DNA from 4 places in the Psychrobacillus sp. 05T411 genome. Region 1 is predicted to be linked to each of the others. Evidence: riboswitches for the same ligand, from Rfam matches in the RefSeq annotation. Region 1 holds a riboswitch; each other region holds the start of a gene.
The links. A riboswitch is a leader RNA that binds a small molecule or an ion and turns the genes downstream of it on or off. The one in region 1 is predicted to bind S-adenosylmethionine.
Positions count from the first base shown of each region.

Region 2: linked by a shared signal. The riboswitch ahead of mtnK (S-methyl-5-thioribose kinase) and the one ahead of AC1DFT_RS13125 (MetQ/NlpA family ABC transporter substrate-binding protein) in region 1 are both predicted to bind S-adenosylmethionine.
Region 3: linked by a shared signal. The riboswitch ahead of AC1DFT_RS15740 (5-methyltetrahydropteroyltriglutamate--homocysteine S-methyltransferase) and the one ahead of AC1DFT_RS13125 (MetQ/NlpA family ABC transporter substrate-binding protein) in region 1 are both predicted to bind S-adenosylmethionine.
Region 4: linked by a shared signal. The riboswitch ahead of AC1DFT_RS04385 (bifunctional homocysteine S-methyltransferase/methylenetetrahydrofolate reductase) and the one ahead of AC1DFT_RS13125 (MetQ/NlpA family ABC transporter substrate-binding protein) in region 1 are both predicted to bind S-adenosylmethionine.

Region 1 covers NZ_JBFTLO010000015.1:21,109-24,538, reverse strand. Annotated here, with positions in the region: gene AC1DFT_RS13135 (methionine ABC transporter permease) at 1-45, opposite strand, end outside; gene AC1DFT_RS13130 (methionine ABC transporter ATP-binding protein) at 42-1,061, opposite strand; gene AC1DFT_RS13125 (MetQ/NlpA family ABC transporter substrate-binding protein) at 1,119-1,940, opposite strand; SAM riboswitch class I at 2,035-2,148, opposite strand; gene AC1DFT_RS13120 (PPC domain-containing DNA-binding protein) at 2,297-2,803, shown strand; gene AC1DFT_RS13115 (aminotransferase class I/II-fold pyridoxal phosphate-dependent enzyme) at 3,229-3,430, opposite strand, start outside.
Region 2 covers NZ_JBFTLO010000038.1:6,469-9,898, forward strand. Annotated here, with positions in the region: gene mtnA (S-methyl-5-thioribose-1-phosphate isomerase) at 1-722, opposite strand, end outside; gene mtnK (S-methyl-5-thioribose kinase) at 719-1,909, opposite strand; SAM riboswitch class I at 1,982-2,136, opposite strand; SAM riboswitch class I at 2,313-2,418, shown strand; gene AC1DFT_RS18875 (2,3-diketo-5-methylthiopentyl-1-phosphate enolase) at 2,499-3,430, shown strand, end outside.
Region 3 covers NZ_JBFTLO010000023.1:30,970-34,399, reverse strand. Annotated here, with positions in the region: gene AC1DFT_RS15740 (5-methyltetrahydropteroyltriglutamate--homocysteine S-methyltransferase) at 302-1,402, opposite strand; SAM riboswitch class I at 1,497-1,597, opposite strand; gene AC1DFT_RS15735 (BCCT family transporter) at 1,815-3,311, shown strand.
Region 4 covers NZ_JBFTLO010000004.1:37,596-41,025, forward strand. Annotated here, with positions in the region: gene AC1DFT_RS04385 (bifunctional homocysteine S-methyltransferase/methylenetetrahydrofolate reductase) at 1-1,589, opposite strand, end outside; SAM riboswitch class I at 1,665-1,770, opposite strand; gene AC1DFT_RS04390 (protoporphyrinogen oxidase) at 1,930-3,315, opposite strand.

The sequences.
Region 1 (3,430 bases):
GATAACGGGTAGCCATTGATCTGTAAATGTCTCGAATCTACTCATGATTGTCCCTCCAAGTTCTCAATACCAACGCCATGTTCCTCTAAAAATGTTAACGCAGCATTTATTTGATCTTTTTCTCCCGTTAAATGAATAACGATGTTGCCAATGATGCCATTTTTCAATTCAATAATATTGGCTGTTAAAATATTTGGTTGCACATTAAACTTTTGACTTACTTCAGCAAGTAGCGGCTTACCGGCACTTTCCCCAACAAATGTTAAACGCGTCACGCTACCCGTCACATGTAGTTGTGAAATTAAAGCAGGGGATAGATTACGCTGACTAATTGTATTTAAAAACTTTTTCGTTGTAGGATGTGTAGGTTTGGTAAATAGTTGAATGGCATTATTTTGTTCTACGACATGCCCGTTTTCCATGACATATACATGATCACAAATTTTTTGTATAACATTCATCTCGTGTGTAATGAGCAATATCGTAATTCCTAAATCTCTATTTATTTTTAATAGAAGGTCTAAAATAGAATCTGTTGTTTCAGGATCAAGTGCACTTGTTGCTTCATCGCTTAATAATACTTCCGGTTCTTGTGCAAGTGCTCTTGCAATAGCAACACGTTGCTTTTGTCCACCGGATAGTTGACTTGGATAGCTTTTGTGTTTGTCTGCTAATCCAACGATCTCCAAATACTGTTCGGCTCTTTTTTGTACTTCMTCTTTATTATAGCCAAGAAGCTTTAACGGAATCGCAATATTGTCGTACACGGTAGCCGTTTTTAAGAGGTTGAATCCTTGGAAGATCATGCCGATTTTGTTGCGAGCTTGTCGTAATTTCGGAAGGGGAAGGGAAGTGGTTTCTACTCCATTTATATATACTTTTCCTTCTGTTGGTCTTTCCAGTAAATTGACACAGCGAATGAGTGTACTTTTCCCAGCGCCACTATAACCGATAACACCGTGAATTTCCCCTTTTTTCACATGAATGTTCACATTATTTACTGCTTTTACTTTTCCACTTTTACTATTGAATTCTTTTGAAATATTTTCGAGTACGATCATTTCTTTACTTCCTTTCTAAAGAAAACGTTACCGAAATCGGCAACGTTTCCAAAATCTTTACTCATCCCAGCTAGGTAATACAGAACCTTGAAACTCTTCTTCAATGAATTGTCTTACTTCTTCTGATTGATAAGCTTTCACAAATTTTTGAATCGTTGGGTCATTTTCATTTTCAGCACGAACAACAATATAGTTTACATAAGGTGAGTTTGATGACTCTAGTAAAATAGAATCTCCTTTTGGATTCATCCCAGCAGCAAGTGCGAAATTTGTATTGATAGCTGCAACGTCTACTTCACTTAATTGCTTTGGAATTTGTGCAGCTTCTAGCTCAATAAACTCTAGATTTTTTGGGTTTTCTTCAATGTCATATATAGAAGCAGTTTCTCTTTTATCTTCTTTAATTTTGATAATCCCATTTTCTTCTAAAATGTATAAAGCGCGTGCGCCATTTGTAGGGTCATTCGGTAAAGCAAAAGTGGCACCGTCTGGTATTTCATCAATCGATTTATATTTATCCGAGTACACGCCCATAGGGTTTAAAATAGTTTTTCCTACAGGGACTAAGTCTGTACCGTGATCATCGTTAAACGTATCCAAAAATGGACCATGTTGGTAGCTGTTTGCATCTAGATCGCCTTCAGATAATGCTGTGTTTGGAAGGATGTAATCGGAAAATGGTTTGATAACGATTTCTAGCCCATCTTTGGCAGCTACTTCTTTTGCCACTTCAACGATTTGTTCATGCGGACCGGCTGTTACACCAACCACTAATTTTTTCGTATCTAACGCTTTATCTCCACTACTAGAGTCATCACCACATGCAGCGAGTAGCCCAGTTAATAGTACGCCTGATAAAAATAATCCAAATTTTTTCATTGTAAATTCCTCCTAAATAATCATCAGGAAATTAGAATTAATATAAAAGCCTCTCTTCCAAAAGAAAGAGAGGCACAAAAATACAATCGGTCCTCTCTTATCTTCCAAAACAACATGTTTTGCAGGATTTAGCACCTTTCTAACATTCGAAAATGTAGATGGTTGCCGAGCTTCAACGGGCCAGTCCCTCAGCTACTCTTGATAAGAGATAAAACTATTAAATTATTCAGAAGTTCCATGCAATATAATTTACTACATCAACTTACTGAAGTCAACCTATTTTTTCTAGTTGAAATATTCTGCCTGTATACATTAAAGTTATTAACAATAAATAAACATACAAGGATGATGAAAAAATGCCAGTAGTAAGGATCAATTATGCAACCGGGCAGCTTGGGAAAACAATAGCGGCTAGATTAGTATACGGAACAGATTTACTAGAAGGGATCGAACAATTGTGTGCGGAAAACAATATTGAATACGCAACGATTATCAGTTGTTTTGGTAGTTTTCAGCGAAGTGGATTTGTCTATTTAGTACCGAATGAAACATCTATTATTGGAGTTGGCTATAATGATTTGATTAGAAAAGAAGGTCCAATTGAATTTTTGCAAGGCACTGGAGTAGTTTGTAAAAGAGAAGGAGCGTACGAAACGCATTTTCACGGGTCAATCTGTGACCAAAATGGCAACGTTTTTGGAGGTCATTTTATCAAAGGTGAAAACCCGGTTATAACAGTGGACCTAGTACTAGCAGAAGTTGCTGGTATGGAATTCCATCGTAAGTTTGATCCAGAAACAGGGGCCAATCAATTTTATCCAGTGGAGGCTAATGCAACTGAACCAAGAAGAATCGAGAAATAAGAAAGAGGGTGATTCCAAGATGATTTTTTGGAGGATCCCTTTTTTATTTGGTACGTGAAATAGGGATAATGTGTCGTAAATTACTTGCTTACCAATGCAGACCCGCTAAAAAACAAAGTATTTTCCAGTTTAACACATGCTAGGATCCAGTAAATGGCATAGGGCAACAAACCAATCATTGAAAGCAACTAATTCTTGTTTGAAAGCAACCAAATCAACACGAGAGCAATTAAATTGCCGGCGAAAGCAACCAATTTTTAAAATAGCTCTTTACTTGAAGTGAGACGCCGATGATTGTTAATCAATTTTTAAAAATGTTGCGCATATCCACGTCAAAGTTGTGGGTTAAGGAGAACGAGTGAAAACCACTCTGAGGTCAACAAAAAGGCTGTCCAAAAGTAATACTTTCGAGACAGCCATATTTCCTAAAACAACTCTAGTTTTGCAATTCGATCAACAGCTTCTACTAATCGTTCTTCATCCACTAACAAACCAACACGGACGTAGCCTTCGCCAAATGTACCGAAGCCATTACCAGCAGCAACTGCAACATCGGCTTTAGCTAGTAGTAAATCTGCGAACTCTTCACTTGTATACCCTTTGGCAACAGGCAACCATGCAAAGAAG
Region 2 (3,430 bases), on a different contig from region 1:
TTTGCAGCCACACGATCTGCCCCAACAATAATTGCTTCAATCCCTTTTGCCCCTATCGTATGTGCAGCCATACTATCTGTAATCAGGGTGACATCTACTCCTGATTGCTGAAGCTCCCATACAGTAAGTCGTGCTCCTTGAAATACAGGCCTCGTTTCACAAGCGAATACTTGGAACTGCTTCCCTTTTTCACTGCCTAAATGGAATGGTGCTAATGCAGTCCCATATTTGGCAGTGGCAATGGTGCCAGCGTTACAAATAGTCATGACTTTTGTATAGTCTTCAAGTAAAGATAAAGCATATTCACCAATAGCACGGCAAGATGCCTCATCCTCCTCGTATATATTATCCGCTTCTTCTAACAACTGCTTCTTCGCTTCTTGCACAGTTTCTGCCTGCTCTACTGCACCACGTAAACGCTCTAAAGCCCACACTAAATTGACGGCTGTTGGTCTAGATTCTGCTAAATATAGCGTATCTTTACTTAATAATTGATGGAATTCTTCTAAAGAATTTGTTTCGTAATACTGTGCCGCTGCTGCTAACCCATAGGAAGCAGTAATGCCGATTGCCGGAGCTCCACGTACTTTTAACGTAATGATGGCATCATACACATCTTCCAGTGTTTCCAGTGTTACATATTCCACCTCAAGTGGTAGTTTCTGTTGGTCCAGTATTTCGAGCCGCTGGTTGTTCCATTTGATTGATAACGGAATACTCATTTTTGCAACTCCTCTAGTAAGTCGATTACTGCCTGGATTGAACTAATTTCTTTACGCTTTAAGATAAATAATTCTCCTAAATGTAAAGCTTGTTTCTTCGCCAAAATTCTTTGTGCGTCGTCTACGATTCCATCCAAGTCTTTCACATGCGCTAAACCGATTGTACGTCGAATTAATTCGCAACCAGCAAAGCCCAGTGTATCTTGGAACACTTTATCCAGTACATATGCTTCAAATCCTTGCGTATCTTTATATGATTCAACCGCCTCTTTTTGCCAAAGTTCCGAAAACTTAGACGAAAATACTTCCCATGTCTTTTCGATATGGTGAAGGATTACAACTCGCTCCTCCCCTTCTCTTGTAATCGTTTGAAAGATTAGGTTAGCTAGAAATAGTCCAACATCAAAGCCAATTGGTCCATAAAAAGCAAACTCCGGATCAATTACTTTCGTTTCGGTTTCACTCGCAAAAATACTCCCTGTATGCAAATCTCCATGGAGTAATGCTTCCGCTTCGGTTAAAAAGCTTTTCTTCAATTTCGCGACTTCCAATTTTAAAAGCTCATTACTCCAAATAGCTTCTACATCTACTCGCAACGAAGGTTCAAAATCATTTGTTTCAAGATCAAAAAATGGATCCGTGAAAATTAGATCTTCTGTAATTTTACATAGCTCGGGATTGGAAAACTCTGAAACTAGTTTCTTTTTTTCAAAAGGATGTAATGCAAAATCAGACGTATGAAATAAGGTTTGTGCAAGATATTCCCCAATATCAGTCGCTAACTTCGGATAGGATTCCAAACGGATCAATCCTTCTCTTGCAATAGTCAAATGGGATAAGTCTTCCATCACTGTAATCGCCAAGTCTTCATCCATTACATATACTTCAGGTACTAGCCCTGCCGCAAATTGCCCGTGTTTTTTTAATGCATTGGCTTCAATTTGTGCACGCTTTAATGTTAGTGGCCAACTTTCACCAACTACTTTTGCATACGGTAATGCTTGTTTTATAATGATTCCTTTTCCGCTTTTAGGATCCCGAATGCGAAAAACATAGTTTAAATTACCATCACCAATTTCACTACACTCTAATTCCAATTCATTTGAAAATAGACCTTGTTGTTTGACATATACGATTGCCTGCTCTTCTGTTAAAGATTCATATTGTTTCTTCGTTGCAATTGTCATTTTTCTCTACCTTTCTTCACAAAATAAAAACCTCTTTCCAAAGAAAGAGGCGTAGAATAAGAGATTTCTCGCCTCTTATCTTTCAGAAAGTTTCCTTTCTGATGGAATTAGCACCGTGCCTTAAGAGATTGTTATCTCGGCGCAAAAAGCGCCCCGTCTCACAACGGTATTACGGTCGGTTGCTGGGCTTCATCGGGCCATTACCCTCTGCCTGCTCTTGATAAGAGTGCTATTATTTTTTACGTAATGTTATTTGATTAGAATCCTAGCATATTTGAAAAAGAAATGTCAACCGGCTTTTTTAATTTTATAAAAAATCTAAATACTATATTGACATTACTTCGATTGCATGAAATAATCATTATTACTTTGACAATTAACTGAAATCTTAATTTAATATTTTTTCTTATTTAGAGCAGGTGGAGGGACGAGCCCTATGATACCCGGCAACCGGTCCAACCAATGGATACGGTGCTAATTCTTGCAGTCGATCGACTGAGAAATAAGAAGTCGTTAAACGTTTAACCTCTTCTTATTTGAAGAGGTTTTTTTATTTATAGGGAATTTGACTTTAAAGGAGATTGAAATCATGAGTGGAGTAACTTCTGTTTATCAATTGTATGGGAATCCAGGATCATTTGAAAAAAAAGCAGAGGGCATTGCTTTAGGTTTAACGATTGGTTCGTGGACGGATTTACCATTATTGGAACAACAACAATTAAAACAGCATAAAGGGAATGTTGTATCGATTACGGAGTTTGAAAATGTACTACATCCATCTAAACCAGAACAAATTAGAGCAGAGATAAAAATAGCGTATCCTAGTGCTAACTTTTCCGCTGATTTGCCTGCCATTTTAACGACCGTTTTTGGCAAGTTATCATTAGACGGTGAAGTAAAACTATTAGACTTAGAATTTTCACCAGAACTTTTAGCTCAGTTTCCTGGGCCAAGATTTGGTATCGAGCATATAAGAAACTTGTTAAATGTACATGATCGACCACTCATCATGAGTATATTCAAAGGCGTCATTGGACGAGATATCAACTATCTAGCAGAACAGCTTCGACATCAGGCACTTGGAGGAGTCGATTTAGTAAAAGACGATGAGATCCTTTTCGACAATCCATTGACACCTTTTGAGAAGCGAATTACAACTGCCAAAGAAGTGTTAGATCAAGTGTATGAAGAAACAGGACATCGAACGCTTTATGCAGTGAATTTATCTGGACGGACCTCACAGCTACGTGAAAAGGCGAAAATAGCGAAAGAACTTGGAGCAGATGCTTTACTACTAAACGTTCATGCATACGGGCTGGACGTACTTCAAGAACTTGTAGAAGACGATGAGATTCAACTACCATTTATGGCACATCCCGCATATAGTGGTGCTTTCACTTCTTCCCCATTTTACGGAGTTGCAACATCTCTTTTACTTGGCAAACTAACACGCTATGCCGGGGCTGATTTTTCATTATTCCCTTCTCCTTACGGTAGTGTAGCACTTGAGAAAAAAGCAGC
Region 3 (3,430 bases), on a different contig from region 1:
TTGCTTTCCGAATAGAACTGGTTGCTTTCAATACCCGATTAGTTGCCCTTAGGCATTTATTGGATTTATTACGTTTGCTTGCGACGCACTATCTCAAGATTGCGCTTAATATAAAAAAGAACGCCTCATAAGATTGCGCTCTTTTCATACTTCCTATGTTCATGTGTGTGGTGTTGTCTTGCAATTTTCAACTTTCTTTCCTACTCGATCAAATGAGACCTTTAGGAAAGAAAGTATTTTATATTTACTCGTTCTAGCCTTACAAATGGGTAATTGGCTAATAACGAGGTGTTGCCCTTCATTAACCCCAAATTTCTTTTGAAATGTCTACGATGTATTTTAGTTTTTCCCACTGTTGCTCTTCTGTTAACTTATTACCATGATGTGTAGAAGCAAAGCCACATTGTGGGCTAATACTTAATTGATCCAGTGGCACATACTCAGATGCTTCTTTGACACGTGCGATAATATTTTCTTTATTTTCTAGTTCTCCATTTTTCGATGTGAAAACACCTAGAACCACTTTTGCTCCGCCGTTTGKAATATGTTCAAGTGGCTTGAAGTCGCCTGATCGATCGTCATCATACTCTAAGAAGAATCCATCTACTTTTTCTTTTGCGAAAAACGTTGGAGCGATTAGTGCGTAACTTCCCCCGAATGCCCAAGTCGATTGGTAATTTCCCCGGCATAGATGAGTCGTCACTACTAAATCAGCTGGTTTGTTTTCCAATGCTCCGTTCATTACACGAAGTGCAAGGTCGATTAAAAACTCTCTTTCTCCTTCTTTATAAGGAAGATCTGGTGAGGATAGACCCGCAATATATACATCATCTATTTGTAAATATCTTACCCCTGCATCGTAAAATGCTTGAATAGCGTCTTGGTAAGCTTTAATAATATCTTTTGCGAACTCTTCTACGTCCGGGTAAATACTTTCATCACGTATACCCGGGTGGAATAACTGGTTTGGACTTGGAATCGTTTGTTTTGCAACTGCGCGACCATCTACGATTTTGTTAAACTCGATAAAGTCTTGGATAAATGGATGGTCTGGGTTGAACGAGATTTTGCCGATATTGCGCACTTCGTACTTGTCTGTTTCTACCCCTTCGAATTGATATCCTTTTTCCGGTACATACCCTTCAAATCCATTTAGATGCTCTAAAAAGTCTAGATGCCACCAGCCACGTCTGAATTCACCGTCTGTTACAAGTTCCAATCCAACTTCAATTTGTTTGTCGACAATGCGTTTAATTTCTATTGTTTCTATTTCTTTTAATTGTTCTTTCGTAATAGCCCCTGCTTTAAAGTCTTTTCTTGCATGAAGTAAACTTTCAGGTCTTAATAAACTCCCTACGTGATCCGCTCTGAATGGTGCTGCAATTGCTGTTTTAGTTGTCATAATGATTTCTTCCTCCCTAAATTTGAATTGGAAATCAAATAAAACCCCTTCTTAGAAACAAGAAGAGGTTTACACGTCACCAGTGATTTTTCTCTTCTTATCTTCAAGCATAAAACGCTTCTGGAATTAGCACAGTACAAAAAGCCTGTTGCTGAGGTATCGTAGGGCCAGTCCCTCCTCCTCTCTTGATAAGAAAGTTGTTTTATTTGATTGACTATTACCTTACATTATTTAGTTTATTCTGTCAATACTAATTTTCGAATAATCTTTTTATTTAGTTGCCTTTAATTGTTTCAAATCCTCTTATTTCGGGTATGATTTTGAAGAAACGGAACCCTTGATATCATTTGATTTCACAGTGTTTTATTAGTATAGTAAACCATTTAAATTATTCATTCTACGAGGGGGAAGTATGAAAAAACTATCTATTACATTTTATATCACTATGAGCTTAATCATTTTAGCTGCTGGATATGGAGCAATTTGGCCCGAAAACTTTGAGGAAATCACCACAGCCATCAAAAGCTTTGTTGCATCTTCCTTTGGTTGGTACTACATGCTACTAATGACATTCATGTTAGCACTTAGTATATTTTTTATCTTCAGTCCATACGGAAAGATCCGGTTAGGAAAAGACACAGATCGTCCACAGTTTTCAACAGTCACATGGATTTCTATGCTGTTTTCTGCTGGAATGGGTATTGGACTCGTTTTTTATGGTGCTGCCGAGCCTTTATCGCATTATGCAATCGATCCAGCAACAGCGGAACCAAACACAGCTGCAGCTTTTAAAGAGGCTCTACGCTATACTTTCTTCCATTGGGGATTTCACGTGTGGGCTATGTATGGAGTTGTAGGTTTATCCCTTGCCTTCTTTCAGTTCCGTAAAGATGAACCTGGGTTAATATCAGCAACATTAAAACCAATTTTCGGTAAGAAGATGGAAGGACCATTGGGCATACTGGTCGACGTCCTTGCTATTTTTGCTACTGCTTTTGGTGTGGCTACTTCACTCGGCTTCGGTGCCGTTCAAATTAATGCAGGTTTAAACTATCTTTTCGGGTGGACGATTGGTATCTTTACTCAAGTAATTATTATCGCTATCGTAACGGTCCTATTCCTTGCTTCTGCATGGTCCGGTTTAAGTAAAGGAATTAAATATTTATCGAATACAAATTTAGTATTAGCACTAGCAATACTTGGTTTTGTTATTATCCTAGGTCCTACATTACTCATTTTTGATATGTTCACGGACTCTTTTGGAGGATATTTATCCAATATTGTTCAAATGAGTTTCCGTACAGCACCACTCAGCGCGACTAATCGCGAATGGCTCGAAGCTTGGACCATCTTTTATTGGGCTTGGTGGATTTCATGGGCACCATTTGTCAGTATGTTTATAGCTCGTGTCTCAAAAGGAAGAACGATTAAAGAGTTCGTTACTGCCGTATTGGTTGCACCTACGTTACTTGGAGCAATTTGGTTTTCTGCATTCGGTTCCACTGCTATCAATATGCAAAAAGAAGGTATTGCCGATTTAGCGAAAGCATCTACTGAGTTGACTATATTTGAAATGTTTCATGCAATGCCAATGGCGACCATTATATCGGTTTTTGCCGTGATACTTATTGCATGCTTTTTCATCACATCGGCCGATTCCGCAACTTTTGTTCTCGGTATGCTATCAACTAATGGTTCATTAACCCCACCAAATAAAGTGAAACTTGTTTGGGGAATCACCTTGTCAGTCATTGCTATCGTTTTGCTGTCTGTTAATGGTCTCACAGCTTTACAAAATACAATCATTATTGCTGCTTTACCATTTTCTTTCGTCATGCTTCTCATGATTGCCTCTTTAATGATGGGGTTAAAAAAAGAAGCAAAACTGATGAAAATTAAAAAGAAATAATATTAAAATGCCAAGGATTATTCATTTCCCCTTGGCATTTTACATTTTTCTTTAAAAAAAACGGCATACTTTTGAATACATAGAATTGATTATGAGATAATAAATGCTGCAAGGGGGTT
Region 4 (3,430 bases), on a different contig from region 1:
GAATTTCGAATATTTGTTAGCGGCATAATACCGATGAAAATAGGAGTTGCTAAATGTTTGGTTGCCTCATAAATTTCTTGAATTTTTTCTTTTGTGTAGACAGGTTGCGTGATGAAATAATCGGCACCACATTCGATTTTCTTCTCTAATCGTTTTACAGCACGGTCTAAGACTCGAACATTTGGATTAAAAGCCGCTGCTATAGAGAAGTTTGCCTTCTTTCGAAGCGATTTCCCTGAGAATGAAATACCTTCGTTTAATTGCTTAATTAATTGAATTAATTCCAAACTTGAAACGTCATAAACACTTGTAGCACCCGGGAAGTCACCAATTTTTGTTGGGTCACCTGTTACCGCTAAGATGTCATGAATACCAAGCGCATCCAGCCCCATTAAATGCGATTGGAGGCCAATAAGATTGCGATCGCGACAAGTAATATGTGCAAGCGGTCGAATATTATTTTGTAGCTTTAACATAGATCCCATCGCCATATTGCTAATGCGAGGGGAAGCAAGTGAATTATCCGCCATTGTCACAGCATCAACACCAGCATCGTAGAGTTTACTTGCACCTTCCATAAATGTTGTCGTATCTAGGTGTCGCGGTGTGTCTAGTTCTACAATTATAGTCCGTTCTTTTTGTGCTTTTTCATGAAGAGCCTCGTTGATATTTGGCTCTGCTTCACGAATGATAATCGGCTTTTTAGGAGCAACAACTTTCGCTTTTAATGGGGGTAATTGGCCAATTCTTTTTTTCGCAGCTTCGATATGCTTTGGAGTCGTTCCACAACATCCACCTATCAATCGAACGCCTTCTTCACGGAGAAGCAATGCTGCACGACCAAAATAATCGGCCTCTGATTCGTACACTATGCGACCATCCTCCATATCCAGTAAACTTGCATTCGGAAAAGCTGAAAGGAACGCATTTTTCGGAAGTGTAACTCCCTCTAGTGCTTGTATGGTATGGAAAGGACCTAGACGGCAATTGACTCCAACAACGTCTGCACCTAATACATCAAGTTGTTGTAATGCGTCATTCAGTGATAAACCATTTTGCAATATGCCTGGCTCATGCATGGATACTTGCGCTATGATTGGTGTGTCCGTCAACTTTCTTAAATGAGTAACTGTTGCAGATAATTCTTCAAAATCATAATACGTTTCGAGTAATAGTCCATCCGGATTGCCAGTAAGCAAGTGACTCGCTTGCCCATCAACCATTTGAATAATTTCGGCTAACGTTGCATCACTTTTACGAATGCCCCGTATTCCCCCTATTGTTCCTAGCACAAACTGTCTACCCGGTGCAGCAGCTCGTTTAGCGATTTGAATTGCCGCTTCATTGATTTCCTTCACTTTATTTTCTAAGCCGTATCTGGCCAATTTAATCGCATTTGCGCCGTATGTATTCGTTTGGATAATATCTGCACCTGCTGTGATATAGTCCTGGTGGATCTTCTCGATAATTTCTGGTCTTTCGATGTTTAGTTCCTCATTGCAATAGTCAATTCCATAAGAATATAGCAGCGTCCCCATTGCTCCATCTGCCGTTAACACACTTGTTTGTAGTTTATCTAACAATCCCACTCGCACCCATCCTCTCTACAATAAAAAAAAGCCCACTTTTAAAAAGAAGGCTTTACGAGTATAATAATTCGTCCCTTCTCATCTTTCAGACTATTATATGTCTGCTGGATTTAGCACCTGACCTAAACGGCAGGTTGCTGAAGCTTCACAGGGCCAGTCCCTCAGCTTCTCTTGATAAGAATTAAATATTCAGTTTTTTAGTTAGACATATCGTACCTTTAATAAACTAAAGCGTCAAGTACATTTTAGAATTTTCTTTATATTTAACTGGCGATTTATCGATTTATGCCAATAAAAATAGGACCAAAATTGAATTTTGGCCCTACAATATCATCTAAAATTAAATTCTTGCACCAATTAACGCTGCTGTATCTTTCCCATTTTGAATACAAGCACCGATGCCAACCCCATAATACGAACATCCAGCCAGTACCACATTAGGCATCACAACTGCCATTTTCTCCTTCAAAGATTGAACCGCTTGTCCATGCTCTAAGTGATAATTTGGCATTAAATCATTCCATTTGGTCACTTCGACAACTTGAGGCTTCCCAGTTAATTTCAAGCTCTTTTCGATATCTTGTAAAGCGACTTGAACTAACTCTTCCTCACGCATATCTTTCATCTTTTCAAATGCAGGATTTGTGCTTTTGTAGAACATACGAACAAGCAAATGGCTATTTTCAGATGTATGCTTCCACTTGCGACTTGTCCATGTACACGCATTGCATTTCACATCGCTATTTTCGGAAACGATAAAGCCGGTACCTTCAGCAGGAAGCTGTTCATCCGGAATGTCAAACCCGAGATAAATACTAATGAGAGATGAATTTTTTAGTTTATTAAAATCAGCGTCCAATTCTTCGTCTTGCAATAGACTTTGTGCCACATTATGTGGAGTTGTTAATATAACGTAATCTGCTTCGATTGACTCATGATTAGAAAAGGAAACCTCATATCTATCTTCATTTTTCGCAACTTTCGTTGTGTGTACTCCTTTTAAAATAGTAGCATCGCTTAGCTCTTTTTCTAAGCGATCTATTAATGCAGAAAGGCCATTTTTAAAAGAAATAAACTTTTTATTGGAAGCACTTTGGAATTTTTCTTTATTCGCTTCTAAACCTTTGATAATGCTACCGTATTCATCTTTATAATCTACTAAATAAGGTAATGTGGAAGCCAGTGTTAGCTTATCTAGATTTCCAGAATATACACCTGATAGGACAGGTGCTATTTGTTTTTCCACTAACTCTTTACCTAAGAAATGCTCTAAAAAAGATCCAATCGAGCTATCTTTTGTAAAGCTTTCATTAGGCAACTCAAAATCTTTCAACGCCTCTTCTTTACCTTCTTCAGAAACTAATGTGCTACTTTCTAACGATTCCTCACTCGTTGGTATACCAAATACCGTATCCGCAGGGATGGCGTGCAACTCATTATTCGTATATATATAAGAAATACCTGTTGCATTATAGACAAGTTCGTCTTGTAAATTTAACTCTTCGACTAAAGGCAAAACTCCTGCATTGCGTGCAACAATGGAGTCTGCTCCGGTTTCCATGATAAACTCTCCATTACGGACAGAATGAATTTTTCCCCCTAAATAATCATTCGATTCCACTAAAACTAACTCTATATCTAAGGCTTTTTCTATTTTAAGCTTTTGCAAATAGTGCATAGCAGAAAGTCCTGTAATTCCTCCGCCAATCACAATTACTTTTTTCAAAATGCTCACTCCTTGTCTTAAATCCGGTATTATTCACTACCTCTAGTATAATCATTATATAAAATATGCGGTATGATTTACCTCACTATTCTTTCCCTATTCCATTAGAAATCCG